2 regions of the Dysosmobacter sp. HCP28S3_G4 genome follow, and region 1 is predicted to be linked to the other one. Evidence: riboswitches for the same ligand, from Rfam matches in the RefSeq annotation. Region 1 holds a riboswitch; the other holds the start of a gene.
The links. A riboswitch is a leader RNA that binds a small molecule or an ion and turns the genes downstream of it on or off. The one in region 1 is predicted to bind FMN.

Region 1 (17,623 bases):
GGAGGCCACCTTCAGCTTCGTCAAGTATTACGTGCAGAGCCGTCATTACGATGAGCTGGTGGCCGAGAACGAGAAGCTGAAGAAGGAACTGGACGCCGAGGTGGCGTGGCGTAACCGGGTCTCCGATATCTGATCTCTCCGACAGCGCTTCAGGCGTTCTCCCGGTGGAAGTTCAACATTTTATAGGCAGACAGCAGGCACACAGCCCCTTCCGGGCCGTGTGCCTGCTGTTTATTTATGTGCCGGTCAGAGCCGCCAGGGCAGCGGGAAGCTCCGCCGGGCTTTCGATGAGCCGGTCTGCGCCGTCCAGCTCGCCGGGGGCGGCGTAGCCGTAGGCGCACCCGATGAACGGCAGGCCGTTCCGGCGGGCGATGTCCATGTCCTGCCGCCGGTCGCCGACGGCCAGAAAACCGCCGCCATACCGGGCCTGGAGCTCCCGGCAGATCTCATGCTTGGGCCGGTAGCCGAACTGCTCGCCGCAGAAGAGACCATGGAAATACCGCTCCAGGTGAAAGAACGCTGCGTGGGCCTCCAGATAGGACACGGGACAGTTGCTGAGCAGCAGGAGCCGGTATCCCCGGTCCCGCAGGCTGTCCAGGACCTCCGGCACGCCGGGGTACAGCTGGGCCTGCCCCTGCCGGATCAGCGCCAGCATCCGGTCGCCGATGAGGGCGCCGGAGGTCTGCTTCTCCGCCAACGGCAGATCCGGCAGGAAGCGTCCCCACATCTCCCCGGGAGACAGGCCGATCCATTGGCGCACCTCGTCCGCGGATCAGCGCCGGACCTCCACATAGCCCAGACGGACCAGCCGGTCATAGGCCGTCTGGAAGGCGGGGGTATAGATGTGCATGCTGTCGTGGAGGGTCCCGTCGTAGTCAAAGAGGAGGTTGACCATGCCTTACGCGTCCAGCGCCCGGATGAGGTTCACCATCTCAATGGCGCCCTGGGCGCACTCGGCGCCCTTGTTGCCCGCCTTGGTGCCGGCCCGCTCAATGGCCTGCTCGATGGTGTCGGTGGTGAGAACGCCGAACATGACGGGAATGCCGCTTTCCAGCGCCACGGCGGCGATGCCCTTGGATACCTCGCTGCACACGTAGTCATAATGAGAGGTGTTGCCACGGATGACGGCGCCCAGGGCGATGACGGCGTCGTACTTCCCACTCTTCGCCATTTTGGAGGCGATGAGGGGGATCTCAAAGGCGCCGGGGACCCAGGCTACAGAGATATCCTCCGCCTGCACGCCGTGGCGCAGCAGCGTGTCCTCGCAGCCGCCCAGCAGCTTGGAGACGATGAATTCGTTGAACCGGGCGCAGACGATGCCCACTTTGATGCCTTCCGCCACCAGCTTGCCTTCGTAGAGTTTCATAAATCATTCCTCCTGTTTGTGTTGATTATGACAGTATCAGTAGTTCAGAATATGTCCCATGCGGCGCTGCTTCGTCCGCAGATAGAACAGGTCGTCCTCGTTGGCCTCCACCTGAATGGGCACCCGCTCCGTGATCTCCAGACCGAAGTCCGCCAGCTGATAGACCTTGTCGGGATTGTTGGTCAGGAGCCGCATGGTCCGGATGCCCAGATCCCGGAGGATCTGGGCGCCGGTCCAGTACTCCCGCAGGTCCGGAGCGAAGCCCAGCCTGACGTTGGCGTCCACGGTGTCGAAGCCCCGCTCCTGGAGCTCGTAGGCCTTCAGCTTGTTGATCAGGCCGATGCCCCGGCCCTCCTGGCGCATGTACAGCAGAACGCCCCGGCCCTCCTGCTGGATCTGCTGCATGGCGGCAGAGAGCTGTTGGCCGCAGTCGCAGCGGCGGGAGCCGAACACGTCGCCGGTGAGGCATTCGGAGTGGACCCGGCACAGCACGTCCCGTCCGTCGCCGATGTCGCCCTTCACCAGCGCCACGTGATGCTCGCCGGTGAGGTCGTTGACGTAGCCGTAGATCCGGAACTCCCCGCAGCGGGTGGGCAGCTTGGCGCAGGCCTCCCGGACCACATGCTTGTCGTGGAGACGGCAGTAGTCCTGCAGGGCCTTGATGGTGATGACCTTCATGCCCCACTCCCGGGCCTTTCCCAGCAGCTCCGTGGTGCGCATCATGGTTCCGTCGTCCCGCATGATCTCGCAGCACAGTCCGCACTGGGTCAGCCCCGCCAGACGGCACAGGTCCACCGTGGCCTCCGTGTGGCCGTTCCGGGTCAGCACGCCGCCCCACCGGGCCACCAGCGGGAACACGTGGCCGGGACGGCGCAGGTCCTCCGGCCGGGTGGACGGGTCCGCGCACTTGCGGCAGGTGTAGCCCCGCTCCTCCGCCGAGATGCCGGTGGTGGTGTCCACATGGTCGATGGACACGGTGAAGGCGGTGCAGTGGTTGTCCGTGTTGACCTTCACCATCTGCTCCAGCCCCAGCCGGGCGGCCACCTCCTCGCTCATGGGCGTGCAGATGAGGCCCTTGGCGTGGGTGGCCATGAAATTGACGTTCTCCGTGGTGGCGAACTGGGCGGCGCAGATCATGTCGCCCTCGTTCTCCCGGTCCGGATCGTCGATGGAGATGATGATGCGGCCCGCCCGCAGCTCCTCCAGGGCCTCCTCCACGGTGCAGTATTGCTGTTCCATATGACAGTTCCTCCTTTGGTTGTATCAAAAACCGTTCTCCGCCAGAAAGTCCCAGGTGATGCCGCCGGGAGGCGGCGTCTCCGGCTGTGGCCGCAGCAGCTTTTCCACATATTTGCCGATGATGTCCGTCTCCAGATTCACCGTGTCGCCGGCCCGTTTCTCCCCCAGAATGGTGACGGCGGCGGTGTGGGGGATGACGGACACGGAGAAGTTCCTCTCCGTGACGGTGGCAACCGTCAGGCTGATGCCGTCGATGGTGACGGAGCCCTTCTCCACCACGTACCGCAGCAGGGCCGGGGCAGCCTCCACCGTGTACCAAACGGCGTTGTCGTCCCGGCGGGTGGCGGTGATGCGGCCGGTGCCGTCGATGTGGCCGGAGACGATGTGGCCGCCGAAGCGCCCGTCCACCGCCATGGCCCGCTCCAGATTCACCCGGCTCCCCACGGACAGGGCCCCCAGAGAGGAGCGGTCCAGCGTCTCATGCATGACGTCGGCGGTGAAGCCGCCGCTGTCCGCTCCGGTGGCGGTGAGACAGACGCCGTTCACCGCCACGCTGTCGCCAATTTTCAGGTCCGACAGGATGGCCATCGCCCCGATGGACAGCACCGACGAGTGGGCGCCCCGCCGGATGGCCCGAATGACGCCCATCTCCTCAACGATCCCCGTGAACATCCGTCTCCACCTGGCTTTCCAGCAAAAAGTCCTCCCCGATCTGTGTGACGGTGGTGCGGACCAGCCGCACCGCCTGGGCGGGGGTCTCCACGCCCAGGCCCGCGATGGGGGACTTAGCCGCCGTGCCGCCGAATAGCTTGGGGGCGATGTAGGCCTGCACTTTTTGGACGATGCCGCTGTGCAGCGCCGCCCAGTTCAGTTCGCCGCCGCCCTCCAGCAGAACGCTGTCGATGCCCCGCGCCCCCAGCCGGTCCATCAGGGCGTTCAGGTCCACCCGGCCCTCCGGCCCCGGCAGGTCCCACACCTGACAGCCCGCGTCCTCCAGCGCTTTCCGGCACTCCGGCGGCGGGGCCGCGGCGGCCAGAATGGTGGGGACCTCCCGGGCGGTGCGGACGACGCGGCTGTCCGGCGGCGTCCGCAGATGAGAGTCGCAGATGATCCGGACGGGGTTTTTCCCGCCCTCCATCCGGCAGGTCAGCAGGGGATCGTCCGCCAGTACGGTGCCCACCCCCGCCATGATGGCAGAATACCGGTGCCGGTCCTGATGGACCCGCTGCCGGGCGGCCTCTCCGGTGATCCATTGGGAGTCCCCGGTGCGGGTGGCGATCTTTCCGTCCATGGTCATGGCGTATTTTATCACCACATAGGGCCGTTTCGTCTGAATGAAGTGGAAAAACACCGGGTTCAGGGCGTCGCACTCCTCTTTCAGGACGCCGGTGTCCACCGTCACGCCGTGGGAACGCAGGAGCTCCACACCCTTTCCCACCACCAGGGGGTTGGGATCGCCGGAGCCGACGGCTACCCGGCGGATGCCGGCCTCCAGAATGGCGTCGGTGCAGGGCGGCTGCTTCCCGTGGTGGCAGCAGGGCTCCAGGGTGACGTACAGCACGGCCCCCACCGGGGATTCCGTGCAGCTTTGCAGGGCATTGCGCTCCGCGTGGGCCTCGCCGTACCGCCGGTGCCAGCCCTCGCCGATGATCCGGCCGTCCTTCACGATGACGGCGCCCACCATGGGATTGGGAGACGTCCAGCCCGCGCCCCGCTCCGCCAGAACAATGGCCCGGCGCATATAGGTCTCGTCTGTCATAGTCTGCCTCCGGACAACAAAAAATGCCTTGAACGGATGGTTCAAGGCATGATGGAACGGCAAAGGGGCCCGCGCGTCCTGTCAAAAAAGAAAACCCTGAAATGACGAGCATTTCAGAGCATACACAGAACGCGCAGGAAGACATCCCTGCGTCGAGGATCTTCTTTCATCCAGACTGTACTGTCGGCTTCGGAGTTGCACCGAATCATGCCTTGCGGCTCGTGGGCTTTACCACCGGTGGGGAATCGCACCCCGCCCTGAAGATATCCTGATTCAATTGCTCAAAGTATACACGCCGCGGCGGCGTCTGTCAATGATTTTCTTTCCGGGCGGGTTCCGGGATATGCGGCTTGATTTGTTCACACATTTCCGCTATGCTATATACAAAGACAGCATCATGCCATCACACAAAGGAGGAAGATATCCCATGCCGTTCACATTCAATTTCGGCGGATTCAATCCCGGCGGCGCCGGCGCTGACGGCGGCCAGCCGGACTTCAGCCAGTTCCAGCGGGAGAAAAAGCCCCGCAAGCCCCGGAAGGCCATCGGCAACGCCTTCACCCGGACCCTCATCAACCTGGCGGTGACGCTGGTGTTCGCCGCCGTCTACTTCTATCTGGAGCTGCCCGCCCTGAACTTCCACGCCGAGGAGTTCTATATGTTCGTGTTCCTGTGCTGCGCGGTTTATTGCGTCTGCGCGGTGATCACCTCCGGTTTCCAGGGAGACGGCATCAAGGGCTACGCCCACTTCGTCCGGAAGCAGTGCACCGTGCCCTTCCTGCTGTTCATCGCCCTGATCGCGGCCATCGCCATCGGCTCCATCAGCTCCTGGGTGGTACTGCGGGCCTCCAGCTACAGCAAGCTGCTGACCGTGGAGACCGGCGACTTCGCCGCCGAGGTGGACGAGATCAGCTTCGACCAGATCCCCATGCTGGACCGGGATTCCGCCGCCCGTCTGGGGGCCCGGAAGCTGGGTGAGCTGGCGGACATGGTCTCCCAGTTCGAGGTGCTGGACAACTACACCCAGATCAACTATCAGGGCCGCCCGGTCCGGGTAACATCTTTGGGCTACGCGGACATCGTCAAGTGGTTCACCAACCGTTCCGGCGGCCTGCCCGCCTATCTCATCGTGGACATGGTGACCCAGGACGTAACGGTGGTGCGTCTGCCGGAGGGCATGAAGTACACCACCGCCGAGCACTTCGGCCGCAACCTGTACCGGCACATCCGGTTCGCCTATCCCACCATGATGTTCGCCGAGCCTGTGTTTGAGATCGACGAGGAGGGCACGCCCTGGTGGGTCTGTCCCCGGCTGGTGAAGACCATCGGCCTGTTCGGCGGCACGGACATCAGGGGCGCCGTGCTGGTGAACGCCATCACCGGCGAGAGCGAATACTACGAGGAGGTCCCCGCCTGGGTGGACCAGGTGTATGTGGCGGACCTGATCATGGAGCAGTACGACTACTACGGCCTCTATAAAAACGGCTTCATCAACTCCATCCTGGGCCAGCGGGACGTGACCCAGACCACCGACGGCTACAACTATATCGCCATCGGCGACGACGTATATATGTACACCGGCGTCACCTCTGTCACCAGCGACCAGTCCAACATCGGCTTCCTGCTGAGCAACCAGCGGACCAAGGAGACCCACTTCTACTCCGTGGCCGGCGCCACCGAGGACTCTGCCCAGCGATCCGCCGAAGGCCAGGTCCAGCAGATGAAGTACGTGGCCACCTTCCCGCTGCTGCTGAACATCGCAGACCAGCCCACCTACTTCATGGCGCTGAAGGACGCGGCGGGCCTGGTGAAGATGTACGCCATGGTCAACGTCCAGCAGTATCAGATCGTGTCCACCGGCAATACCGTGGCCGCCTGCGAGACCAATTACCGGCAGGCGCTGGCGGAGAACAAGCTCATCGACCAGGACAAGGCGGAAGCGGAGCCCAGCGATCAGCTGACGGTCACCGGCGTCATCGCGGAGATCCGCAGCGCGGTCATCAGCGGTACCACGTCCTATTTCGTCCGGCTGGAGGGCGGCGAGGACTTCTATCAGCTCACCGCCGACAGGATCCCCCTGGCCATCCTGCTGAACGTGGGCGATGAGGTGACGATCCGCTATGCCGCCTCCGCGGGCGGCGTAGCGCAGGGAGCCAACTCCGTGGAGCGCCTTTCCAGCGCGGCACCCTCTGCCGGTGCGGTGACCCAGTTCGCGCTGCCGGAGCCTGCGGTCCAGCCGGAGGACGGGACGCTTCCGGCGGAAGATGCCGTTCCCGCGGATGGAGCTGCCGCATGAATTACACGGCCATCGTTGACAGCCCGCTGGGCGACCTGTCCCTCCTCTCCGATGGCGAGGCACTGACGGGATTGACCTTTCCCAAATGGCGCCATGTGCCGGAGGGCTTCCGGGAGGCGGAACGGCGGGAGGATCTGCCCGTGTTTGATGAGACCCGCCGGTGGTTGGAGATCTATTTTCAGGGCCGGGATCCCGGCGAAGCGCCGCCGCTCCGCCCTGACGGAACACCGTTCCAGCGGCAAGTCTGGGCGGAGCTTCAGACCGTGCCCTGGGGGGAGACCATCACCTATGGGGCCATCGCACAACGGCTGGAGACGGTCACCGGACGGCGGCAGTCCGCCCGGGCGGTGGGCGGAGCTGTGGGCAGGAATCCCATCGGCATCCTGATCCCCTGCCACCGCTGCGTAGGGACCGGCGGCAGTCTGACGGGCTTCGGCGGCGGTCTGGACGCCAAGATCGCCCTTCTGGAGCTGGAGGGCGCGGACATGCGCCGCTTCCGGCGTCCCACCCGGGGCACCGCACTGTAATATGTGAAAACGATCCCCCGGCCTGTGACCTGCGTCACGGGCCGGGGGATCTTGCCTGCATGGAGGGGGCGGGCCGGGACACCGGCGGCGCATGGCGTCCGCCGGAGGTCACAGCCCCAGATAATATCCGCTGCTGAGGACGGATTCCGTGCGGGAGAGGACTTCCTTGGACTCCTCATAGTTCTGACGGGCAAATTCCGCCACCAGATAGTTGGTCAGGCAGATGGGAGCCGTCAGGGAATTCTTGTAGGCGACGCTGCGGATGGCGCAGGGGAGGATCACATCTCCGCAGGACTGCACGGCGGTGTAGTTCATGGACGTGATGAGGATCACCTTCACGCCCCGGCTCCGCAGCCAGCGCAGGATATTGGTGGCCGTCTTGGAGTAGCGGGGAAAGAGATAGGCGATGCAGATGTCTCCGCTCTCCGCGCCCACGATCTCCTCCGGATAGAGCATGCCGGTAGACTGGATGAACCGGACGTTTTTCTTGATCTCCCCCAGCCGGGAGGCCATGTAGTAGGCAAGGGAAAAGCTGCTGCGCATGCCCAGGATATACACACAGTCGGAGTTGGACACCCAGTCCACCGCCTGCTTGAGATCCGCGTCCTTCTGAGCGGCCAGCGTCAGACGGATGTTCTCGTGGTCCATCTCAAAGGCGTCCTTCAGCAGCTGGTTGCTGCTCTCATGGCCGATGCTGTCCAGCCGCTCCGGCAGAGAGGACTTCTGCTGGATCTCGTTCTGCACAGCGGCCTGCATGTCGGAAAAGCCGCTGTAGCCGATGGCCCGGGAGAACCGGATCACGGTGGTGGTGGAGACGCCGATCTGGCGGGAGAGGGTCTCCAGCGTGGAGAACGCGATGGCCTCCACATTGTTCTGCATAAAGGCGGCGATAGCCTGCTGAGACCGGGTGAACAGCGGGGCGTTTTGGGCAAGGCGCTCCAGAAATTTCATATGACGTCCCCTTTCTGCCGCTGCGAAAAGTTGGATGCGCGGCGGGATACTCCTTGTAACATACTAGTTCCGTGAAAAAAAGTCAACCCCGCGGAGTCCCACCGGAAGAGGACAGCCCCGCAGGAAAGCACCCGGCTTTCCTGCGGGGACTGTTGATCAGAACTTCACGATGTCGTCGATCCTGGCCATGTGGCAGCCGGGATAGTCGTCCTTGACCCGCATCAGGAAGTTCAGCTTGTCGATGCGCTCGCCGGAGCGGGGACAGCCGTTCTTGATAAACGGGATCTGCAGGCCCACCGCCATGTCCATGACCACGTCGCCCACCACGCCGCCGCTGCGGCCGGAGGTGATGGAGAACAGGCCGTGCGCCTGGGCGTAGTAATGGGCGTCCAGCGCCTCGCTGATGGTTCCTACCTGGTTGGGCTTCAGAATGAAGCCGTCGATGCAGCCGTTCTCCACGGCGCGGGTGATGCGCGCCTTGTTGGAGACAGTGAAGTCGTCGGCGATAAGGTACGTGCGGGTAATGGCGGCGTGGGCCTTTGCCCAGCCCTCCCAGTCGTCCTCGTCCAGCATGTCCTCGATGAAGACGAAGTTGTACTTCTCCGTCAACCCCTTCACGTAGTCGATGATTTCGTCGGAGGTGCGCTGCCGGCCATTGAGATAGTAGGTCTTCGTCTCCTTGCTGTACATCTCGCTGATGGCGCAGTCCAGCGCGAAGGCGCATTTGTCGGTGTAGCCGCAGCGGTCGATGGCCGACTGGATCAGATCCAGGCAGACCTCCGGGTCCTCGGAGGGGGCGACCCAGCCATAGGAGCCACCCACGGCGGGAGGCTTTCCGGTGTACTCCCGGATGACGGAGCCCAGCTCCTGAAAGACCTTGACGGCGATCTCCACCGCCTCCTCAATATCATCCGCCCGGTAGGGCATGACGATGAACTCGTTGAAGGCCTGGACGATGCCGTTGTTCCGCCCGCCGTTGATGACGTTGAAGGAGGGGATGGGGACGGTTTTGATCTTTCCGTCCGCGATCCGGTCGTACAGGGGACGGCGCTCCACCGCTGCCGCCGCCCGGTAGAGGGCGATGGAGACGGAATAGATGGCGTTGCCGCCCAGAATGTGCTTGTCCGGCGTGCCGTCCAGATCGATCATGATCTGATCCAAAGCCTTCTGGTCCGTCACATCCCGGCCGATGAGCCGCGGCGCGATAATTCTGTTGACATTGTCGACGGCTCTGTGGACGCTGAGGCCGTTGTACTCGGCGGGATCGCCGTCCCGCAGGACGCAGGACTCGTACATGCCCACGCTGCTGCCGGTGGGCGCGGCGCCGGTACCGGTGGAGCCGTCCTCCGTGACCACGTCCACCTCCACCATGGGGCGGCACTTGCAGTCGATGAGTTGCCGGGCGTGGACGGACTTGATGCGGGCGCCGGGTCTGACGGCCGGCCTGCCGGGGATGGCCGGGACGTACAGAATGTTCAGGTCGCACAGGTTGGTGCCGGTGTTCCCGGTGAACACCGTGTCGCCCATGGCCTCCAGCGCCTCATAGCAGGCGTGGCCCCGGAGGGCGGCGAAGACGTCGACGCCCTTCTTCTGCGCCGTGCCGTAGCTGGTGGAGTCCGTGATGCCGCCGGCCACGGGCGTTGTACCGTCGCTGCCCTCGGAGTCGATGGACAGCAGCGCGCAGCCGGGGGCCTTTTCGGCGGAGATGGCAAAGCTCATGGTCAGTTCCTGACCCGGCCCGCCGTGGCCGGTGATGCTGGCGTTGTCCAGGATCTGGGTGGTGGCTTCGCCGGAGGCCAGCAGCACGCAGGGCGCGCAGACGGGATTGCCGTAGTTCTGGATCTCCCTGGCGATGGAGGCCATCATCGTGCCCACGTCTCTGCTCTCGCCCTCCACAAAGGAGGAGAGGATCACGGCGGGCAGGCCCATTTCCTCCGCCGCCTGCTTGGCTGCCAGACAGGAGTCCGGCAGGCTGTTCAGCAGAAAGTACGTATTCTCCGGGAAGGCCTTGGGGGTCTCGCCCTCCGGGCCCGCGTTCATCAGATAGTCCACTACGGTTTTGGGCAGACGGTCTGCCACGCCGTAGTCCCGGATGACCCGGCGGGCATCGTCCAGCGTGGTCTGATCCGGACCCATGGGCGTGCCCTTGTAGTTCTGATAGGGCTGGCTGATGTCGCCGGTGGCCGGGGTGCCCACGGCGTCGCTGATGCCGAAGCCGATCAGCTCCGCGCCCCGGTCCCGGATGCGCTTGGCCAGCATGCCGCCGTTCATGGCGGAGATGTGGCGGCGAATGGCGTTGATCTCGTAAATGCTGGCGCCGGATTTCAGCATCACATCGGTGGTGTCGATCTCATCCTGGAGACTGATGCCCTCGATGGGACAGCTCATCAGCGCGGAGCTTCCGCCGCTGATGACCACGATGAACAGATCCTCCGGCCCGGCGCTGTCCACCAGCTTCAGGATCTCCCGGCAGGCCCGCAGGCCCTCCTCGTTGGGCAGGGGATGGCCGCCCACGAAGACGTCTGTCCGGCGGAACACGTCCGTGGGTTCGGAAAACTTCACGATGGCAATGCCCCGGGTCAGATGGTCCCCCAGGATCTCGTCGATGGCCATGGCCATGTGGTTGCAGGCCTTTCCGGCGCCGATGAGATAGACATGGCGCTTCTTGGAAAGATCCCACCTCCGGGGACCGACGCAGAGCACGTCCCCCTCCATATGGGCGATGCTTTTGATCCGCTCACAGGCGTCCAGATGCTGCAGGGTTTTCTCCGCGATATCCAGCACGATGCGCCTGCTCTCCACATCGCCGTGGGAGAGCAGGGCCTCTCGGTTTTTGATCTTCGTCTGCATAGACTCTCTCCTCCATTGATCTCGGAAAACGCGTTTCCAGTCGCTCAGACCGGCGCGCTCATTCCTCACACTGGCTGGGGCTGTCCCACAGCAGCAGCTTGGTGCCGATGCCTTTTTCCAGCGCCGTGTGATACAGGTCGTAGCCCAGGCCCAGATCAAAGACCGCCATGCCGCAGGCGATGAAGCAGATGATCTGATCGTCGCTGGTCCGGCCCTGCTGCTGGCCAAGGATGATCTTTCCGATGCTAAGGGAGTCATCCAGCGCGGGCTTGCGTCCGGCGTCGATCAGCCGGTAGATGGGGCCGCCGATGACGCCGCTGTAATAATCGTCCTTGTCCCCGGACTGGATGGCGTCTTCCACGTAGGCGTGGTGCAGGCCGATGTGGTCGTAGACGATGTCCATATCCATCCAGAGGGACTCGTTGCACTGCAGCGGGCCGGAGGCCAGAATGGTACATCCCGGTTTTACCCACTCCCGGCGGAAGTGCAGCGGCGCGGTGCGGGAGGCGGCCACGGAGATCACGTCCGCCGCACGGACGGCTTTCTCCAGATCGCTTTCCGCCTCGGCCTCAATGCCGTAGGTCCTGGTGATGTAATTGGCCATGGAGACGGCCCGCTCCGGAGAGTGGTTGTTGCAGAGGACCTTTTTCAGATTCGGCAGCTCGGTGATGATGGCCTCCATGCAGGCCTTGCCGATGGCACCGCAGCCCACGCAGGTCAGCACCTCCGCGTCCTTCCGGGCCAGATACCGGGCGCCCACCGCCGGCACGGCGCCCGTGCGGGCGGCGGAGATCAGGTTGGCGCTCATGAAGCAGAGGGGCTCGCCGGTCTCCTTATCGTTCAGCGTCACCATCAGGACGGAACGGGGCAGGCCGTGCTTCTTGTTGGCGGCGTTGGAGCCGTACCACTTCTGACCGCAGATATCGAACCGCCCGCCCAGATAGGCGGGCATTGCCACGAACCGCCGGTCAGGGCCTGCCACCGGCATGTTGGGGAAAGGCGTCTCCTTGGGAAAGACGATATACATGCCGTGGTTGTTGTGGTTGCTGCCGCCCATCAGATAATCTCCCTGGGCCAGCAGCCGGAAGACCTCCTCTGCGTTGTTGATGCATTTCGGGGCGTCCAGGACACCGGCGGAAATGACATCCGGCTCAGACATATACAGGAATTCCGTTCGTTTTCCCATGATCACTTGCCTCTTTCTATATTAGTATATTTGAGCGTACCACAGTGAATGTTATGCATAAAACATAATGTGCGTTTTAATACAATATAGCATGGCGTACAGACGGTGTCAAGATGCATGGCGGTCAGAGGGAAACTGGCTGAAACCACAGATTTTCTGGAAAAACACCGGAAATTTTGGAAGACTGCCACTTGCATATTTTCGGATCTGTGTTATAGTCTAAGTATTAATAAATACAAAATGTATTAAAGAGTTTCTCAAAGAGCTGCGAGACCAGAGCGGCAACGCCTGCGATAACATCAGATCTCTCTGCGGAAATCTACAATGAAAGGGATTGGATACGTATGATCAAACGTGTAAAAGAACTGGCTGCTGAAATGAAACCGGCCCTGCTGGACCTGGCCCAGCGCGCCATCCGGTGCCCCTCACTGTCCGGACAGGAGGGCGCAGTCTCTGAGATTTTCCTGTCTGAGCTGCAGAAGCTGGGCTATGACGAGGCCTTCCGGGATGACTGGGGCAATATCGTGGGCATCGTGCGCGGGACCGAGGACGGCCCCACCATTATGTATAACGGACACCTGGACCATGTGGATGTGGGCGATCCCTCCGAGTGGGGCGGCTACGAGCCATACGGCGGCGTCATCGACGTGGCGGAAATCTACAACGAGGCCGGTACCGCACTGGAGAAAGCGGAGGTCATCCATGGCCGCGCCGCCGCCGACACCAAGAGCGGCCTTGCCTGCCAGATCTACAGCGGCGCCATCCTGGCCCGGCTGAAGAAGGAGGGCTACCGCTTCAAGGGCAACTACATGGTCTCCGCCGTGGTCATGGAGGAGCCTGCCGAGCAGATCGGCATGGTGGGCCTGTACGAGGAGACTCTGCCGGCCCGCGGCCTGACGGTGGACGGTGTGGTGTCCTGCGAGGCCACTTCTCTGAAGATCTACTGCGGCCACCGCGGCCGTGTGGAGCTGAACGTGGAGGTCTCCGGCGTCACCAGTCACGGCAGCACGCCCTGGCTGGGCGTCAACGCCGTCAACAAGGCCATGAAGCTCATTGACGCCGTGGAAAAGCGGTACGCCGAGGAGTTCCAGGTGGACGAGAAGCTGGGCAAGTCCAGCATTGCCCTGACCATCATCAGCTGCACCCCCGGCGCCATGTGCATCGTGCCGGACCGATGCAGCATCACCTATGACCGCCGCCTGGTGCCCACTGAGACGCCGGAGGACGCCGTCCGGGAGATCCAGGAGATCATTGACCGGCTCCACGCCGAGGACCCGGACTTCCGCGCCGCCGTCAAGGTGTCCACGGTGCCCAGGACCACCTATACCGGCAAGGAAGTGGCGCTGCCCAACATCAAGGAGGGCTGGCGCATTGCGGAGGATCATCCCTTTGTGGCCGCCGCGGCCAAGGGCCTGGCCGGAATCGGCGAGCCCGTGTCCTATTCCTATTGGGATTTCGGCACCGATTTGGCCATGATTTGCGGCCGCCACGGTGTGGCCGCCATCGGTTACTCTCCCATGCAGGAGTATTACTGCCACCGGCCTGTGGACATGTGCCGCATTGACTTTATGGAGCGTGCGCTGGTGGGCAATATCGCCATCTTCAGCGAACTGACGAAGCTGAGCGGAGAAGACTTCAAACTGTGATCTGCGTCCAAAGAGCGGTTCCGGCGAATGCGGACCGTTCCCTGCCAGGAAAAGAGAGCAAGATCATCCGATTTTCGGCCGGCGGCTTGTGCTGCCGGCCGTTTTTGCGCGGCAGGTCATAGATCTGCTGGCCTCGGAGCTGGGGATGGTGGAAAAAAGAAAAACCGTGTAACCATTACGGTTACACGGTTTTTCTCTGGCGGAGAAGGAGGGATTCGAACCCTCGAGACCCTTTAGGGGCCTACATGATTTCCAATCATGCGCCCTCGACCAACTAGGCGACTTCTCCATAGCTGCTCAAGTATCTATTCACTTGCACTGTCTCAACGGGACAGCGTTATTATTATAGCAGACACCGCGTGAAAGTCAAGAAAAAAATTTTATTTCTTCAAACATTGCCAAAAAATTAAAAAAATGGCATGCAAACGGGCGTTCTGCGGCAAAAAACGACGGCTTCCCTTTGACGAAATGGGCATTCTCTGCTAGAATACCCGGAGGGAAGTTTTTCAAATCCCGGAAATATGCGGCTTCGGCAGAGACTGCCGGCCGCTTTTACCGACGAGGAGGATACCCATGAGCAAACTGAAACACTGGCTTGCCGGCCTGCTGGTATGTGCGCTGGTGAGCACTCTGGCGGTGACGCCGTCCGGGGCTGTGTCCCTGAAATTCCGCGACGTACCCGCCGGATACTGGGCCGCGTCCGATATCGCTCAGGCGGTGGAGGCGGGACTGGTCCAGGGCGAGACGGCGGACACCTTCGGACTGGGACATCCCATGACCCGGGCGGCGTTCACCGTGATCCTGTGCCGCCTGTTCGGCTGGGAGACCGTGCGCCCGGCGGAGGGCACCTTTACCGACGTCCAGGACACCGGCGCCTGGTACTACAGCGCCGTGGAGACCGCCTGCGCCAACGGCGCGGTGACTTTGCAGAGCGACAGGTTCCGGCCCAATGATCCCATCACCCGGGAGGAAATGGCCGTCACGCTGATCCGCGCCCTGGGCTATACTTCCATGGCCGGTCTGGATCAGGGTCTGTCCTGCCCCTTTACGGATGTGGATTCCAACAAGGGATATCTGACCATGGCCTACTATCTGGGGATCTCCGGCGGGACCAGCGCCACTACGTTCTCTCCGGATCAGACCGCCACCCGGGAACAGGCGGTGGCCATGCTGATGCGGGTCTACCGCTGCTGCACCGGAAGAAGCCCTGAGCGGATCGGCGTCGCCGGATCCTTTGAGATGGCCAATATCGACGGCTGTGATGTGGTGGTGCTGTCCAGCGCCCGGCTGCTGTCCAACGGCTCCCTGGCACCCATGACGATGGATGCCGATGAGCTTGCGAAGTTCCGGACCCGTCTGGCGGAGGCGGGAGCCAAGGCGGTGCTGCGGATCTCCGGCAGCAAGGATCTGCTCCGGTCCCAGTCCGCCCTTAACGACGGCGCCAAGGCCGCCGCCAAGGCGGCTGTGGACTATGACGGCATCCTGCTGGATATCGAGGATCTGGGCAGCTCTTACAAAGCGGGCTATACGTCCCTGACGCAGAAGATCCGCTCTCTGATGGGAGACGGGAAACTGCTGTATGTCACGGCGGATGCCCCTGCCGTGGATACGGCGGACAACGGCTACGACTATAAGGCCCTCGCCGCGGCGGCGGACCGTCTGATCCTGCGGGTGGACGCCTATAAGAAGACGGTCAACGGCTTCCCCACGGGGCCCCAGGAGCCGCTGGAGGAGATCTACTACGGACTGGTGTCTCTGAAGGGCCGGATCGACCTGTCCAAATGCAGCCTGTGGCTGTCCACAACGGGGCTGAGCTGGACTGGGGGCAAGTTCACCGGCAGCATCCTGGCGGATCAGATCCAGGAGATGCTGCTGTCTCCCAGCACGGATATCTACTATTCCCGCCGGTATGCCGAGGCCTATCTCACCCAGATGATGCCGGGCGCCAGCAAAATCACCAGGACCGTGGTCTGGTTCCATGACGAACAGGCGGTGGCAGCGCGGGTGCGGCTGTGCGCCTTCTTCGGCGTGGACAGCGTCTGCCTCAGCAACCTGTCCTCTGTGGCGGATTATGGGAACTACTCCGTCCTCCGCGGTCTGAAGCGATAAACGCGGCTGTCATATCCGGCAAAATTTCATGCAAGATTTTATTCATAATTTTGCCGGCGCTCTGTTGACTTCTTTGCAAAACCACATTAGAATACTCTAAATAGAGATGCGCGGATTCCGGAGCAAATGCCTGGAAGGTACAGGGTTGCTTTTGCATGAATTCTTTCATTTCAGCAGAGACAGTCCGCGGAAACGGCGGCTGTGCGCACCGTGACATCATCATATTTTTGCAGGAGGAATGTAAAAATGGGCTATAAAGTTATCACCCTGAAGCACATGGATGACAGCGGCATTCAGTATATGGCTGAGCACGATGTGGAGGTCATCACCTCTCAGTGCGGCGACGAGGCCGGCTGGATCAAGGAGATCGCCGACAACCAGGTGGACGGCATTTTCTGCCGCGTGGACAAGATCACCCCTGCCATGATGGACGCCAGCCCCAACCTGAAGGTCATCGCCAAGCAGGGCGCTGGTCTGGACAACATCGACATCGACTATGCCACCAAGAAGGGCATTCAGGTCGTCTACTCCCCCGCCGGCAACATGCAGACCGTGGCGGAGCATGCCACCATGCTGCTGCTGATGTGCGCCCAGCGGTATCGCTATGTGGACCATCAGATGCGGAGCGGCAACTTCAACGTCCGCTATGACCTCACCGGCACCCACGACCTCACCGGACATACCATCGGCCTCATCGGCTGCGGCCGTATCAGCCAGTGCTTCGCCAAGATCCTCATCGAGGGCTTCGGCATGAAGGCCATCGGCTATGATCCCTTCCTGAAGCAGGAGAACCTGAAGCTGCCCATCGAGCTGAAGGCCACCGCCGACGAGGTCTGGCAGCAGGCCGATTACGTCAGCATCCATCTGCAGTCCAATCCCTCCACCCGCCACTCCATCGGCTACAAGCAGTTCAGCATGATGAAGCCCACCGCTTCCTTCATCAACTGCGCCCGCGGCGATCTGATCGTGGAGGAGGATCTGATCCGCGCCCTGCAGGAGGGCAAGCTGTTCGGCGCCGCTCTGGACGTGTTCGAGAAGGAGCCCCTGCCCCTGGATCACCCCTTCGTGACCATGGAGAACATCGTGCTGACCCCCCACATGGGCGCTGCCACCGAGGACTCCGTTCTGCGCTGCACTCACACCTGCTGCGAGGAGATCGTCCAGGTCTTCAAGGGTGAGCCTGTGGCCTTCCCCGGCAACAAGCTCTGAGACCGCGTTCCATCAGGAGGGCTCTCAAAGGGGGCCCTCCTGATAAAAATAATTTTGAAGAAATGCTTGACAAAAAGGGACCTGTTCTGGTATAGTAATTTGTGCCCGTTGTGGGCGCCTTGCTTGGCGGCATAGCTCAGTTGGCTAGAGCATGCGGTTCATACCCGCAGTGTCCCCGGTTCAAATCCAGGTGCCGCTACCAAACTTCCATGAAGTGCCTGGCGCTTCATGGAAGTCCCGAAAGGGATCACAAGTTCATCAGGCCCGTTGGTCAAGTGGTTAAGACACGGCCCTTTCACGGCTGTAACATGGGTTCGAATCCCGTACGGGTCACCATCCAGACTGCGTCTGGAGTTGTGTATGGAGGCTTAGCTCAGCTGGTTAGAGCGCCTGCTTCACACGCAGGAGGTCGACAGTTCGAGTCTGCCAGTCTCCACCAGGAGAAATCCTCAGAGCCGCAAGGCACTGAGGATTTCTCTTTTTTC
Region 2 (12,547 bases), on a different contig from region 1:
CCAGGGCCAGATCCCGGGCGGCGGCTTTCGTGTACAGGTCGCTGGGGCCGTCCACCAGAATGCCGCCCACGGACCCGGCCAGACAGCCGGGATGCCGCCGGAGATACGCCAGCAGGGGCCAAAGTCCGTCGTTCATGCCGGCGTCGTCCAGGGGGACGGCGAACAGGATGCGGGCATGGGAGACGGGCCCCTCCAGCCGGGTCAGCACCCGGGCCGGATGGCCCTTCAGGGCGTATTCCAGCGTGGTGGTGAACCGTTCCCCGGCGATGCCGCCGGGGCAGATGACGGTCAGCAGATCAGACATGGGGCTGTCTCCTTCCAAATCGAGTTTCCGGAGCGCCTGCCGGGAACGCGCCCCGGGTCAGATGATCCCGGCCAGGATCTGCTCCGTCTCCCGCAGCCGGGCGAACAGGCCGTCCGGCAGGGACAGGGCCTCCGTCTCCAGACCGGCGGGGGTGTAGCGGTTCCGGCAGCCGAACCAGACGCCGCCCAGATGGACGGAGCCGCAGTGCCACTGGCCCCGCAGCAGCAGAAGCAACTGCAACGCGCCGGAGGAGATGGCCGGGGCCACGTAGGGCTTGAAGCCCATCTCCCGGATGCGGAGGTTGGCCTCCACCACTTCTTTCGTCAGCGCCTGGGAGACATCGTCGTCGTAGTGCGCCACGGAGTTGGCGATGATCAGCCCCTGGCCGTGGGGGCCGAAGCTGCGGCCCTCCGTCAGGAAGGAGCGGTAGGCGTCGTTCTGCTTGGCCAGCGCCGCCGCCCGGGCGTTCATGACGCCCAGACCGAAGCCGTGGACCTGCTCCGGCAGCAGGCCCAGTCCGTCCCACGCACCGTTTTCATCCTCATTGGACGCCAGCCACGCCGCCTTGCACAACGGGTCCACCGGGTCGCTCATGACGATGAACAGCCCCCGGTAATCCGCCGCCCGGGCCTGCCGGGCGTAGTGGGCCACGATGGACCGGTTGGCCTCGAACTGGGCCATCCGCACGTCTTTTACGCCGCTGCCCACGGCGGGGATGGACTTGGTGGCGATGAACACGAACACGTCGCACTCAAACAGGTGGTCCAGGTCCACGGCCACCACCTCCGGGAAGGCATCGTAGTCCCACGGGGCGGAGATCTGGCTCATCTCCGCCACCCACCGCCGGACGGTGCTCTCATTGAGGTCGCAGATGCCGATGGTGCCGATGCAGTCGCCGCCCGCCAGCTTCAGGGCGGTGAGCAGGGTGCTGCCCACGTCGCCCACCGCCAGAATGTGGACCCGCTTTTTGCCGGTGCGGGGGCGGCAGAAGGTCAGGGCCTCCCGCCATCTGGGATGGCGGACGTTGACGGCGGACAGCCGCCGCTCACCGATGGCCCGCAGCACGTCCTCCGGCAGCTCCGGTGCGGGGTTGGGGATGCGGCCGGGGTCCAGCGCCCGGAGATCGTCTGTCTCCGCCGCCAGCTGCCGGGGATCGGAGACGCAGAACAGGGCGCGGCCGTCCGACGGGTCCCGGCTGACCAGGAACCGCTGCGGCGTCTCCGCCGGGGCGTCCGCGTGGGAAAGGGGCAGGTCCGGCAGCAGGGAGGCAGCCGTGGTATCATCAAGGGAATAGCAGTACATGGGTGATCTCTCCTTCAGGCAAAGAAAATCGTTTCAGGACAGGGCGGGCCGGCCGTCGTCCCGGCGGTACAGCACGCCGTCCTCTGCGTAAAAGACGGGGTTCTCCGCGTCACAGACATAGCGGTAGGACACGTGATACCGGGCCACGGCGGCGCCGGTGCCCACGGCCACAGTGTCATAGCCCGTGTCCGCCGCGTGGATCTCCGTGACGGACTTCCCCAGCTCCACGGTGAACACCAGCTCCTCCGCAAGGGGTATGTCCGGACTGGGCTCCAGGGTGGAGCGGTACGCTTCCGGCAGGGTCACGCCGAACCGGACGGGCACGCCCCGGCCATAGTATCCTCCCAGGGCGGTGACGGCCACTCCGTCCACGCTGTCCGGGACGGTGACGGTCATGTGGTCCGGGTCGCCGTCCCAGAGCCAGCTTCCGGCAAAGGCCCGACGGCTGAGGCTGTTGACATAATATTCCTGGGCACCCTCCGTCACCGGCCCGTGATAGAGCATGGCGGCGTCCCGGAGGACGAACAGTCCCGCGGCTGCCAGAGCCAGCAGGAGCAGCAGGACGGGGAGGAGGGTTCGTTTCGCTTTCATGGCGGCGGCTCCTTTCCGGACCGGTCCGGTCACAGGCGCTTGGCGGGATGGGCCTTATTCCAGCACGTTCCGCATCCGCAGCAGGGCCTGGAGGTCGTTGTCCAGGCACAGCGAGGCGGGCAGGTTGGGGTCGTAGGCCAGACAGTTGCCCTTGTCCGGGGACAGCGGCAGGATGACGGCCTCGTTCAGCCGGGACAGGGTCAGGTTCCGGGCGAACCGCTCCCGGTAGGCGGTCTCCAGAGAGGCCAGAATGTCCCGGGAGTTCTCAATGCAGGCCCGGGAGAACCGGAACACGGTCTGGTGGCTGCACTCCTTGTAAAAGTTGGGGAAGGCGTAGGGCAGGATCAGGTTGACGGCGGGGGTCAGGCCGGGCACCGAGGGCTTGGCGCCGCTGACGGTGTCGCCGCCGATGAAGGGATACATGGTGGACTCGATGAACCAGGCCCGCAGGTTGGGGATGAAGTAGACGCAGTCGGCGGCGATGTTCCGGTCCGCCATCAGGTCCCGGCCCCGGGCGGACATGACGCCCACCAGCACCCGGTCGATGGGCACGTCGTACCGGCGGAGCATGGGGTCCAGCACCTGGAAGCGGTTGCTGGAGTGGAGCAGATCGTCCACCAGGATCACGGGGCGGCGGAAGGACTTGATGGTGCGGATCTGGCTCTCCAGAGGGGCGTAGCCGGGGAAGGCCTCGATGGTGAAGGAGCGCAGGTCCGGGGCGAAGACCTTGTCGGTGTGGATGGTCTTGGTGACGGTGTTGGGGATGGCGTTGCCCCGGAGGATCTTGCCGAAGGGGACGCACATCTTGGGGCCCAGCACCCGGGGATGGGTGGGCTCCGCCGGGACGCCGTTGATCTCCACGATCTTCCGCACCAGCCGGTGGTAGATGACCTCCGCGTTGAGGGACAGCACCAGCCCGCCGGGATACAGCTCCGTGATGGCGGCCTGGAACTTCACGTGGGCCTTCCGGACGGCGGCCAGCACATTGCGGTCGGAGGCGAAGGGCTCCTTCAGGGTGGTGGGGATGTTCTGGATGACGGCCACCGGCGCCCGCATGTCCACCAGCATCAGGGGACGGTCCCCCGGCTCGGCGGGCACCGGCAGGAAGCCGGTGCGGCGCATCAGATCGTCCACCTCGGCGGGAGAGGACTCCCGGGGAGCGTAGACGGCGTAGCAGCAGTCGTCGGACAGGGCCTGCACCAGGGCGTCGGTCAGCAGCAGCTGGGGCACGTCATAGTTTCCGCCGGGATGGGGCTGGGCATACAGACCCGTCAGCAGGCACACCCGTCCGGCGGAGTGGGCCCGGATGTAGTTGGCCTGCCGGGCGTCGCCCAGGGCGCTGTACAGTCCCACGGTGTTCACCACCCGCATGGACAGCACGCCCAGGATGCGGCCACGGCCGGTGCGGTCCCGGAGGATCATCAGGGCGTCCCGGGGGTCCAGCTTCACCCGGCGGCCGATGGCCGCCAGGAACTCCTCCAGCTCCCGGACCAGTCCCTCGCCGGGATGGGCGGCGTAGGAGAAGTCCAAAGCGCCCACCCGCATGAGCTGCTTGTACTGGGGCTCCCGGAGGTACAGACTGTTGCGGTAGATGAAGTCCTGCACGCTGGGGTCGATGAGGTTGGAGATATCCCGGCCCAGGTCGATGTTCTCCCGGATGCGGGTGGAGCTGATGTCCTCCAGATGGGTGGGCAGCTGGAGCTGCAGCACCTTGCCCCGGATGCGGGTCAGGTCCGCCTCGATCTCATGGCCGTCGTTGTCGCTGGCCCGGCGGAAGACGATGTGGTTCATGTTCTGGACGGAGCCGGGGGAGGGGGGCGCCTTGTAGGACGAGGCGTTGGCCACCACGTCGGAGCCCACAGCCAGATACAGCTCCCGTCCGGCGAAGACCTCCCGCAGGCGATTCAGGTCGCCGGGATTGGCCAGGTTCACGGGGATGTCGTGGGGGAACAGGTACACGTCGAACTCGTCGGCGATGGACATGCTGACCAGCTGGCGGCGGATGAGGCTGGGCTGGGCCTTCTTAGACCAGGAGAACTCGTCGATGGCCAGATACACCTCGAAGCCCAGGTCCCGGATGTTCTGGACGATGCCCTTGTGGGACAGGGAGAAGGGGTCGAAGGTGCCGGGGAAGAAGGCGGCCTTGTGAGGGATGGTGAACTGGAAGGGACCGCTCTCGATCCGGTGGAGGACGATGAAGCGGTAGATGTGGGACAGGGCGGCGGCGGTGTAGAAGAAGATCAGATCCCCCTCGTCGCCCTCCTGAATGAGGCACAGCACCTTCTTGGCGGTGAGGGTGAACAGGCTGGTCTTCTCCACGTAGGACAGGGTCTGGGAGGCGTACAGCCCCTCGCCAAGGATCCGCAGGGCCTCCTGGCGCACCGGCTCCCGATAGGACGCCAGGCCCCGCAGCAGCAGGCCCATCAGCTGGCGGCGGCGGGCCTCCAGCACGTCCTCCTCCTCATGGAACCGGCCGCCGTACACCGCGTAGTACTCCAGCATGGAGCCGATGGTGCTGAGGGCGGCGGCCACCACGCTGTCGCTGGGGGAGGACAGCAGGGACTGCATCTGGGCGATGACCTCGTCCAGCTCCCGGGGGGTCAGCCACAGGGCGAACCGGCCCAGGTACTCCGGAATGTACTTGGACATCTCCGACTGGCCGGTCTCCAACGACTTGGACAGCTCCACGGCGATCTCGTTCCGCCGGTCCGGCGTCAGGGACGGCGCCAGCGCCAGCAGGGACCCGCCGGCCAGACGCCGCACCACCACGTGCTCGCTGACCTTCATCAGATTGGAGAAGTGGGTGGCGATGTGGAGGACGTTGGGGTTGATGCCCCGCTCCACCTGATCCAGCAGGTATTCCACGCCCACGGCCTTCAGCACCCAGTGGGTGGCGGTCTTCAGGTTGTCAAGAAAGACGTTGCTGACCACGTCCGGGTCTGCCAGCTCCCGCTCCTGGGCGGAGACGTCGGAGCCCAGGGCGCGGCCCAGCTGGACCTGGAGGAACAGCAGCGGCGCGGAGGACTGGCAGTCTGCCGCCAGCACGTCGCCGGCAATGCGCTGCCGCAGCACCTCGTCCCCCGGCCGGACGGCCAGCAGGTGGAGAAACAGCCGCAGGGCGGCCGCCCGCTCCGGCAGTCCCCCGGTGCGGAGCCAGTAGGAGGCGAAGTCCGCCAGGGTCAGCACTGTGGCCTCGTCGCAGCGGCTGGCGGGGAAGCTGACCACCGTATCCAGCAGGGCGAAGGCGGTGTCCACGTCCACCTGGGCGGGGTCGGTGTAGTGGCGCAGCAGCTCCGCGGCGAACCGGGAGACGTCGGCGTCGGAGCAGTTCTCCAGCAGGGCGTCCACCACCAGCTTGGCGGTGTAGCGGATCTTGCTGGTCTGGGCAGGGGTCAGCAGCCCGTCGGGGCGGATGAGCTTCTCCAGATACTCCGCCCAACGCTGGAAGGGCCGGTCGTCCTCCGGGTCCGGGGCGGACCCCGCGGGCAGCTCCTTCTTGTAGCCGGAGTGATACCCCGCCAGAATGCGGCCGATGAGGGTGGCGGACTGACGGCGCATGTCGCCGTCGGGATTCATCAGTAGCTCGTACAGGAAGTCCAGGGTCTGGTCCTTCTGGGAGGAGGACAGATAGGTGAAATACTCCTCGAACACGGACACGTAGGCCCGCAGGCGGCCCAGGTCCTTCTCGCTGTGGGCGGCCTCCAGAATGCTGGCGAACAGCTGGTCATGGGTCAGACTGTGCATCAGCCGGATGTTGTGGTCCACGGCGGTGCGCCGCAGGGCCGACACCACCTCGTCGGGGGTCAGCAGGGCGGCGTCCTTCCGGGGCAGGGGCGGCGTGTCGTTGCCGTGCAGCGTCACGTCCACGCCGAAGGACAGCAGGTACTCCTCAAAGTCGTGGAGCTTGGAGTAGACGAAGCGGTAGCGGCGGCGCTTGGCGTCGTCCACGTTGTCCAGCTTGGCCAGGATCACGTCGAAGGCCTCCGCCAGGGAGTAGATGCGGGCGATCTCGTTGCCGCTCTCGTCCCGGGACTGCTTCACCCGGAAGTCGGCGTACACCAGGATCAGCGACTCGGCGGACAGGTTCTCGATCTCCAGATCCCAGACGGAGTGGTTGGCGGCGATGTGGCCGATGGTGTTCAGGTCCCGCTGGGAGAACCACTGGTTGGTGTAGTGGTAGTGGAGATAGGGCACCCGCTCACCGGCCTTGCATCCGAACTTGCCGATGTCGTGGCCGGCGGCGGCGCCGCTCATCAGGGCCAGATCCACCAGTCCGCCGGCGGCCTCGAAGGCCCGGGCTACGGTCATGGACACGTGGTGGACGCCTGCGATGTGCTCCAGGGTGCGGAAGGGCGTCACCTCCCGGCCCAGGCGCAGCAGCTCGTAGACGTGTTCCTCCCGGAAGCGGGTCAGGAAGCGGCGGTACTCCTCCGCCACGAAGCTGCGGCGGATCTCCTCCTCCGTGCAGAAGGCGAAATCGTACTGGGGGTCGAAGGGCAGGTCCCGCCGCTCCATGTCCAGCAGTACCCGCAGCACCTGCAAAAAGCACAGCGCGGCGTCGGTCTGGGCGGCGGAGTGCTTCCGGTCCAGCTCCGGATACAGCAGCGACACCGCCGTGTGATAGGCGAAGGGCAGCCAGCCCTCCTCCGGCTCCGGCGCGGCGGCGGACAGCATGGGGCGGCACAGCTCCAGCACCTGGCCGCAGGTCAGCCGCTGCCGGATGGGCAGCAGGGGCCGCAGGGCGGCGTTCCAGTTCACCTGCTCCAGCAGGCGGCGGGCGTCCGCCTGGTTCATCCGCAGACGCCGGAGGAAGCCCGGCTCCTGAAAGGCCCGTTCCAGCGCGGCGCTGGCATCCAGGGCGGCATCGTGTTCCATCAGCATAAAAAAACCTCCATCGGCGGACGGCGGATACAGCGATCCACGGGCCGTCCCGGCCGCTCATAGCATGGGTCATATAAGTGAATGATAGCATAAACCGACGGGATAGGAAAGAGAAATCCACAAAATGACCGCCGTTTTTTTCCAGTTCCCCGTTGACCTGCACAAAGAGGCGCCGCCGGGGGAGCTGTTCTTTTCCGGCGGGATGTGCTATACTACTGTCTGCCGGACCGGCCGCGGCCGGTGAGTCCGGTATGCAGAGAGAGGGGACCGTCCGTGAGACAATCAAGAGAGAACGGAAGGAGCCGGAAATGGCTCCGGCGGCTGCCGGCGCTGATGATCCTGGCGGTGCTGGCGCCGCTGGGCATCTTCTGGCTGGGCTTCCGCGTCTATTACAACGAATTTTACAGCGCCGCCGTGGCGGACGTCCACATCCCCGGCCTGGCGGAGAACTTCGTGCCCCAGGGACTGGAGGCCTGCGGCGGCGGAGAGTTCCTCATCAGCGGCTATATCTCCACCACCGGCGTCTCCCGGCTGTACTATATCAAGGCCAACAGCGCGGCCCGGCTGATCCGGGTGGTGGACAGGGACGGAAAGCCCCTGGTGAGCCACTCCGGCGGCATCTGCACCAACGGGCCCTTCACCTATCTGGCGGGCAGCGGCGGGAACTGCTACGTCCTGCCCTCGGCGGACATTTTCGACAGCGCCTCCTATGAGGCCAACGTGCTGGGGGTGCTGAAGACGGACAACGCCGCCTCCTTCTGCTATCTGACGGAGGACCATCTGCTGGTGGGGGAGTATGAGTACGGCCGGTTCAAAACCGAGGAGTCCCACCACATCACCACCCCCGCCGGGGACCGCAACACGGCGGTGCTGCTGTCCTATCCCTTGAACGGCGAGGCGGAGTTCGGCGTGGAGCCGGAGCCGGATCGGGCCTACTCCATCCCGGAACGGGTCCAGGGCACCTGTGTCACCGGCGACGGACGCATCGTCCTGTCGGCCTCCAGCTTCCGCAACAGCTCCCAGTTGTTTTTCCACGACCGGAAGACCGTGGTGCAAAGCCCCCACGGCATCTACTGGAACGACGGAACCCCCATCCCCATCTACTATCTGGACACCGGCAGCTGCGTGGACGTCCTCCATCTGCCGCCCTACTCCGAGGAGACGGTGTACGACGGCGGCCAGCTGTACGTGCTGTTCGAGTCCGCCGCCAACCGCTTCCGGTTCGGTAAGCTCATGGGCGGACAGTACCTCTACCGGATGCGTCTGCCCGAATGGGAGCGGGACGCCGGAGTAGACGCCCCATAAGTAAGCGCAGAACGCCCGCCGCGATCACGCGGCGGGCGTTAACGCTTTAGAAAAACTCCGTAGGTAATTTTCGACAGCCTTCACAAATCCTCGCTTTTCTGCCCGCGCCGCGGGCCGAAAAGCTGCCGCTGCGCGGCGCAAACGCCTGCTGACACAGGCTTTTTGCAGGCATTCAATCCAACACGAGGGGGCTCCCGCCCCCTCGTACTCCCCCTGCAAAAAAGGACCCTTTTCCTTCAGACAGGGTTTTTCGACAAGCAGAACGCCCGCCGCGATCACGCGGCGGGCGTTTTCTCAGTCGTAGAACCCATCCGGGTGGTTGTCCTCGTCGAACAGGTGGTTGTAGGCCAGAATGCGGTAGGCTTCGTACAGCGTCCGGGCCTCCTCCAGCAGATCGTCCTCCCTGTCGGTGACGGTGCCGTCCGGCAGCATGAAGCCGATGGTGGTGGCCACCGGCAGTTGGGACATCATCTCCCAGTGGAGCTTCTGGTAGTCCGTCAGCTCCAGCCCCGCCAGATAGGCGGTGAGGGTGCCCAGATAGTTGGCGGAGATGGTCAGGTCCTCCGCTTCCGGAATGTCGTAGTTGGCCCAGATGAAGAAGGGCACCGCGTACTCCTGGAAGACCTCCTCCGTGGTGCGGTCGTCCAGATTCTTGCCGTACACCGCCTTGTAGAAGTCGCTGCCCAGAGGCGGCTGATGGTCGCCGAAGAACACCACCATGGTCCGTTCGTCGCTGGCACTGTAGTGCTCGATCAGCTCCCGGATGGCGTTGTCGCTCTCCTTCGCCAGGGACAGGTACTGGGCCACGGCGCTGGAGGAGGCGCCGTCAGGGGCCGCCGCCTCCACGGAGCGGTCCAGATTGTTCCAGCCCTGGGCGTAGCCGCTGTGGTTCTGCATGGTGACGTTGAACAGGAAGGCGGGGCCCTCGGTCTCATCGGTCCAGCGATAGAGCTGCTCATAGTCGCTGGAGTCGCTGACGTACTTCCGGATGAGCCGGGGATTCTCCACGTCCTCCTGGTAGAACTGCCGGTCAAAGCCCATCCAGGGGTACACGGAGGTCCGGTTCCAGCCGGAGGACAGATAGGGGTGGAAGGCGATGGCGTGATAGTCCAGCTTCTTCAGCTGGGACACCAGGGAGGGCATCCCGTCGTAGCAGTACAGTTGATAGGCCACGGTGGAGGAGGGCAGGAAGGCCAGGGAGTCCCCGGTGAGGAACTCGAACTCCACGTTGGCGGTGCCGCCGCCGGTGACGGGGGAGATCATGGTGCCCTTGACGGTGTTCTCCGTCAGGCTGTGGAAGAAGGGCAGGGGGTCCTCCGTCAGCTCCAGATTGGGGAAGGCGGCGGCCATGTCCGCAAAGGACTCGTTCATGATCACCACCAGATTCTCCGGCAGCTCCAGTCCGCTGGAGACAGCGGGCTGCTGATCGATCTCATTCGCCAGCTCCTGTGCCCGCTCCGCCGAGTAGTCCTCCGGGGCGGAGACGAAGCTGTACCGCAGGGCGGTCATGAAGTTCAGCAGGAAGCCGTTGGCCTGGGTCTTCCACTGCTGGGCGTAGATGCCGATGGTGGGCAGCAGGGGCGTGCAGAAGAACACGTATAAGTACACGGCGATGGCCGCCCAGGAGGCGATGGCCGCCGGGAGCCGCAGCTTCTGCCGTCCCTTGGGGTGGAATACCAGCTGGCCCAGGAGCAGCAGCACCCAGTACCCCGCCAGGATGCCGGCGGCGATCCAGACGTTTTTGTCCGGCGTGTAGTCGAAGTTCCCGGCCACGTTGGCGGCGGTGCCGATGCTGAACAGGTCGCAGGGGAAGATGATGCGCCCCCGGAAGGTCAGCACATAGTGGTTGGCCAGGGCAAACAGGAAGCAGGCCGCGGAGGCGGTCCAGGCGGCCAGACCCTTCCGGCCCAGCACCAGCCGGAACAGCCAGAAGATCAGATAGTACCACATCAGGTTCAGGGCCACCTGTTCCGTAGTCAGGGAGTGGAAGGGGTCGTTGTTGTTCAGGTACTCCACCATGAGATAGGTGAGCCAGGGGCCGATGACGAACACCGCCCGGGCGGCGTTCTCCCGGTGCAGCAGGAAGGCCTGCAGCCGCCGGAACCGGGGCGAACGGGGCGCCTCCGTCTCCTGGGAGACGCCCTCCGATGCTTCGGCGGGGGCGTCCGATACGTGGGTATCTGTGACGGGGGCGTCCGGCACGGCGCCGCCGGTCTCCTCCGGGAATTCAATTGTGGGGGCAGTACCGGTGGTCAGCAGTTCCGGTTCCATACTTCATAGCTCCTCTCTGGGGGATATTGGAAAATCAAAAGGGAAAAAACGGCAGACGCCGCAGCGCCTGCCGTACATATGGTTCCTCTTACTTGTGCAGAAGGGGGGACAGGGGCTTGTAGATCAGGAAGCACAGCGCCACATCCAGCATCCCCTTGCAAAAGGTGAAGGGCATGTTGAAGATGACGAGGCACTTGATGAGACTGTCGGCGGAGGGCAGGATGGCCTGGTACATACCGATGATGGCGTCCAGGGGCAGGCCGTAGCACACCACATAGGCGGGATAGACCAGGAAGTAGTTCAGGGGCACGGAGAGCACGGCCATGAGGACGGCGCCCGCCACGGAGCCGATGAGGGCGGTCTTCCGGGACTTCTTCCACTGATAGATCATACCGGCGGAGAAGGCGAACACGGAGCCCATCAGGAAGTTGAACAGCTCGCCCACATAGGCGGAGGAGGTGCCCTTGATGAGGATGTGTAGCAGGTTCTTCAGGAACGTGACGGTGACGCCGTAGACGGGGCCCAGGGAGAAGGCCGCCAGCAGCTCCGGCAGATCGGAGATGTCCAGCTTCACGAAGGACGGGATCAGCGCCGGGATGGGGAACTCAATGAACATCAGGGCGAAGGCCACCGCGGACAGCATGGCTGTGACGGTGAGCTTGTGGGTGCGGGACATGGCGCTGGTGCGGCTTGCGGCGCGGACGGTGGGATCGGACATAATAAAACACTCCTTTTTACTGTCTGAAAACACCCTGGATACTTTGCGGGATCTCCAAGGTGAATCAACAGCAAAGGAGCGCACCAACGGCGCGCGGCTCCGCCGCACTCATCTTCTTCCATCCAGACTTCGGCACCGGAAAGGCCGTTACTGTCGGTCCCGGAGTTTCACCGGGTCAGCGGACGCGCCGAAGGACGCGCCGGTCGCGGACTGTACCGCCGGTGGGGAGTCGCACCCCGCCCTGAAGACAAAGAATTCAGTTGTTTTCTGACGGTAGTATACGACAGGATCATCGAAATTGCAACCCCCAAAATAAGCCTTTACAGGCAGAAACAGATGTTCTATAATAAAAGGCAAAAAGGGGGACGGCGCCGCGGCGGACCGTCCCGGAGGAAGGGGGGGACCCGCCGTGCGGGGAAGACCGTCGTCGTGCAGCTTCACCGGCCACCGGCCCGGCAAGCTGCCCTGGAGATACAATGAGCGGGACCCCCGGTGCGTGGACCTGAAGCGCCGCATCCGGGACGCCGTGGACACCGCCTATCAGGAGGGCTACCGCCATTTCCTCTGCGGTATGGCCCAGGGCTGCGACCTCTATTTCTGCGAGTGTGTCCTGGCCCTCCGGGCCCGGCATCCGGACGTGACGGTGGAGGCGGCCATCCCCTGCCCCACCCAGGCGGCGGAGTGGCCGGAGGCGGAGCAGGTCCGCTACCGGACGCTGGTGCGGGCCTGCGATTACGAGACCATGGTGTCCGATCACTACACCCGGGACTGTATGCAGCGGCGGAACCGGTATCTGGTGGACCATGCGTCTCTGCTCATCGCCGTGTGCGACGGCACGGCGGGGGGCACCCGGTACACCGTGGAATACGCCCTGCGGCAGCGGGTGAACGTGGTGGACCTGCCGGTGGTGGTGACGGCGGTGAAAAAAAATCCGGAGCGCCGGGAACTTTTCTGATTCTCCGTCCGTCTGTATCTCCAGAACATGAAACAAAAGGAGAAACCCATGAAAAAAAGATGGATGACACTGATGCTGGCCCTGGCCCTGGCGGCCGCCCTGACGGCCTGCGGCGAAAAGGACGGCGCCGCGTCCTCCGGCCCGGACGTCTCTGTCCCCGCGGCGGGAGACGTATCCCTTCCGGCGGAGAGCGACGAGGAGACGGCGGAGCCGGAAGACC

Region 2: another riboswitch for FMN. It lies ahead of ACTNBU_RS06195 (Gx transporter family protein); the one in region 1 lies ahead of ribD (bifunctional diaminohydroxyphosphoribosylaminopyrimidine deaminase/5-amino-6-(5-phosphoribosylamino)uracil reductase RibD).

What each region holds. Positions count from the first base shown of each region.
Region 1 is NZ_JBQHUP010000013.1:19,496-37,118, reverse strand. It holds gene ACTNBU_RS04960 (hypothetical protein) at 1-133, shown strand, start outside; gene ACTNBU_RS04955 (HAD family hydrolase) at 236-760, opposite strand; gene ACTNBU_RS04950 (hypothetical protein) at 773-895, opposite strand; gene ribH (6,7-dimethyl-8-ribityllumazine synthase) at 899-1,366, opposite strand; gene ACTNBU_RS04940 (bifunctional 3,4-dihydroxy-2-butanone-4-phosphate synthase/GTP cyclohydrolase II) at 1,403-2,605, opposite strand; gene ACTNBU_RS04935 (riboflavin synthase) at 2,630-3,277, opposite strand; gene ribD (bifunctional diaminohydroxyphosphoribosylaminopyrimidine deaminase/5-amino-6-(5-phosphoribosylamino)uracil reductase RibD) at 3,258-4,364, opposite strand; FMN riboswitch at 4,519-4,633, opposite strand; gene ACTNBU_RS04925 (CvpA family protein) at 4,792-6,660, shown strand; gene ACTNBU_RS04920 (methylated-DNA--[protein]-cysteine S-methyltransferase) at 6,657-7,187, shown strand; gene ACTNBU_RS04915 (MurR/RpiR family transcriptional regulator) at 7,296-8,138, opposite strand; gene eno (phosphopyruvate hydratase) at 8,295-10,988, opposite strand; gene ACTNBU_RS04905 (tyramine oxidase subunit B) at 11,047-12,174, opposite strand; gene ACTNBU_RS04900 (M20/M25/M40 family metallo-hydrolase) at 12,519-13,820, shown strand; tRNA gene ACTNBU_RS04895 (tRNA-Ser) at 14,018-14,109, opposite strand; gene ACTNBU_RS04890 (S-layer homology domain-containing protein) at 14,394-15,929, shown strand; gene ACTNBU_RS04885 (hydroxyacid dehydrogenase) at 16,176-17,138, shown strand; tRNA gene ACTNBU_RS04880 (tRNA-Met) at 17,264-17,340, shown strand; tRNA gene ACTNBU_RS04875 (tRNA-Glu) at 17,400-17,474, shown strand; tRNA gene ACTNBU_RS04870 (tRNA-Val) at 17,501-17,577, shown strand.
Region 2 is NZ_JBQHUP010000018.1:30,581-43,127, forward strand. It holds gene ACTNBU_RS06165 (NAD(P)H-dependent oxidoreductase) at 1-304, opposite strand, end outside; gene ACTNBU_RS06170 (lactate dehydrogenase) at 362-1,606, opposite strand; gene ACTNBU_RS06175 (hypothetical protein) at 1,640-2,197, opposite strand; gene ACTNBU_RS06180 (nicotinate-nicotinamide nucleotide adenylyltransferase) at 2,252-7,078, opposite strand; gene ACTNBU_RS06185 (hypothetical protein) at 7,352-8,383, shown strand; gene ACTNBU_RS06190 (LTA synthase family protein) at 8,678-10,654, opposite strand; gene ACTNBU_RS06195 (Gx transporter family protein) at 10,743-11,372, opposite strand; FMN riboswitch at 11,479-11,625, opposite strand; gene ACTNBU_RS06200 (SLOG family protein) at 11,782-12,327, shown strand; gene ACTNBU_RS06205 (DUF4358 domain-containing protein) at 12,376-12,547, shown strand, end outside.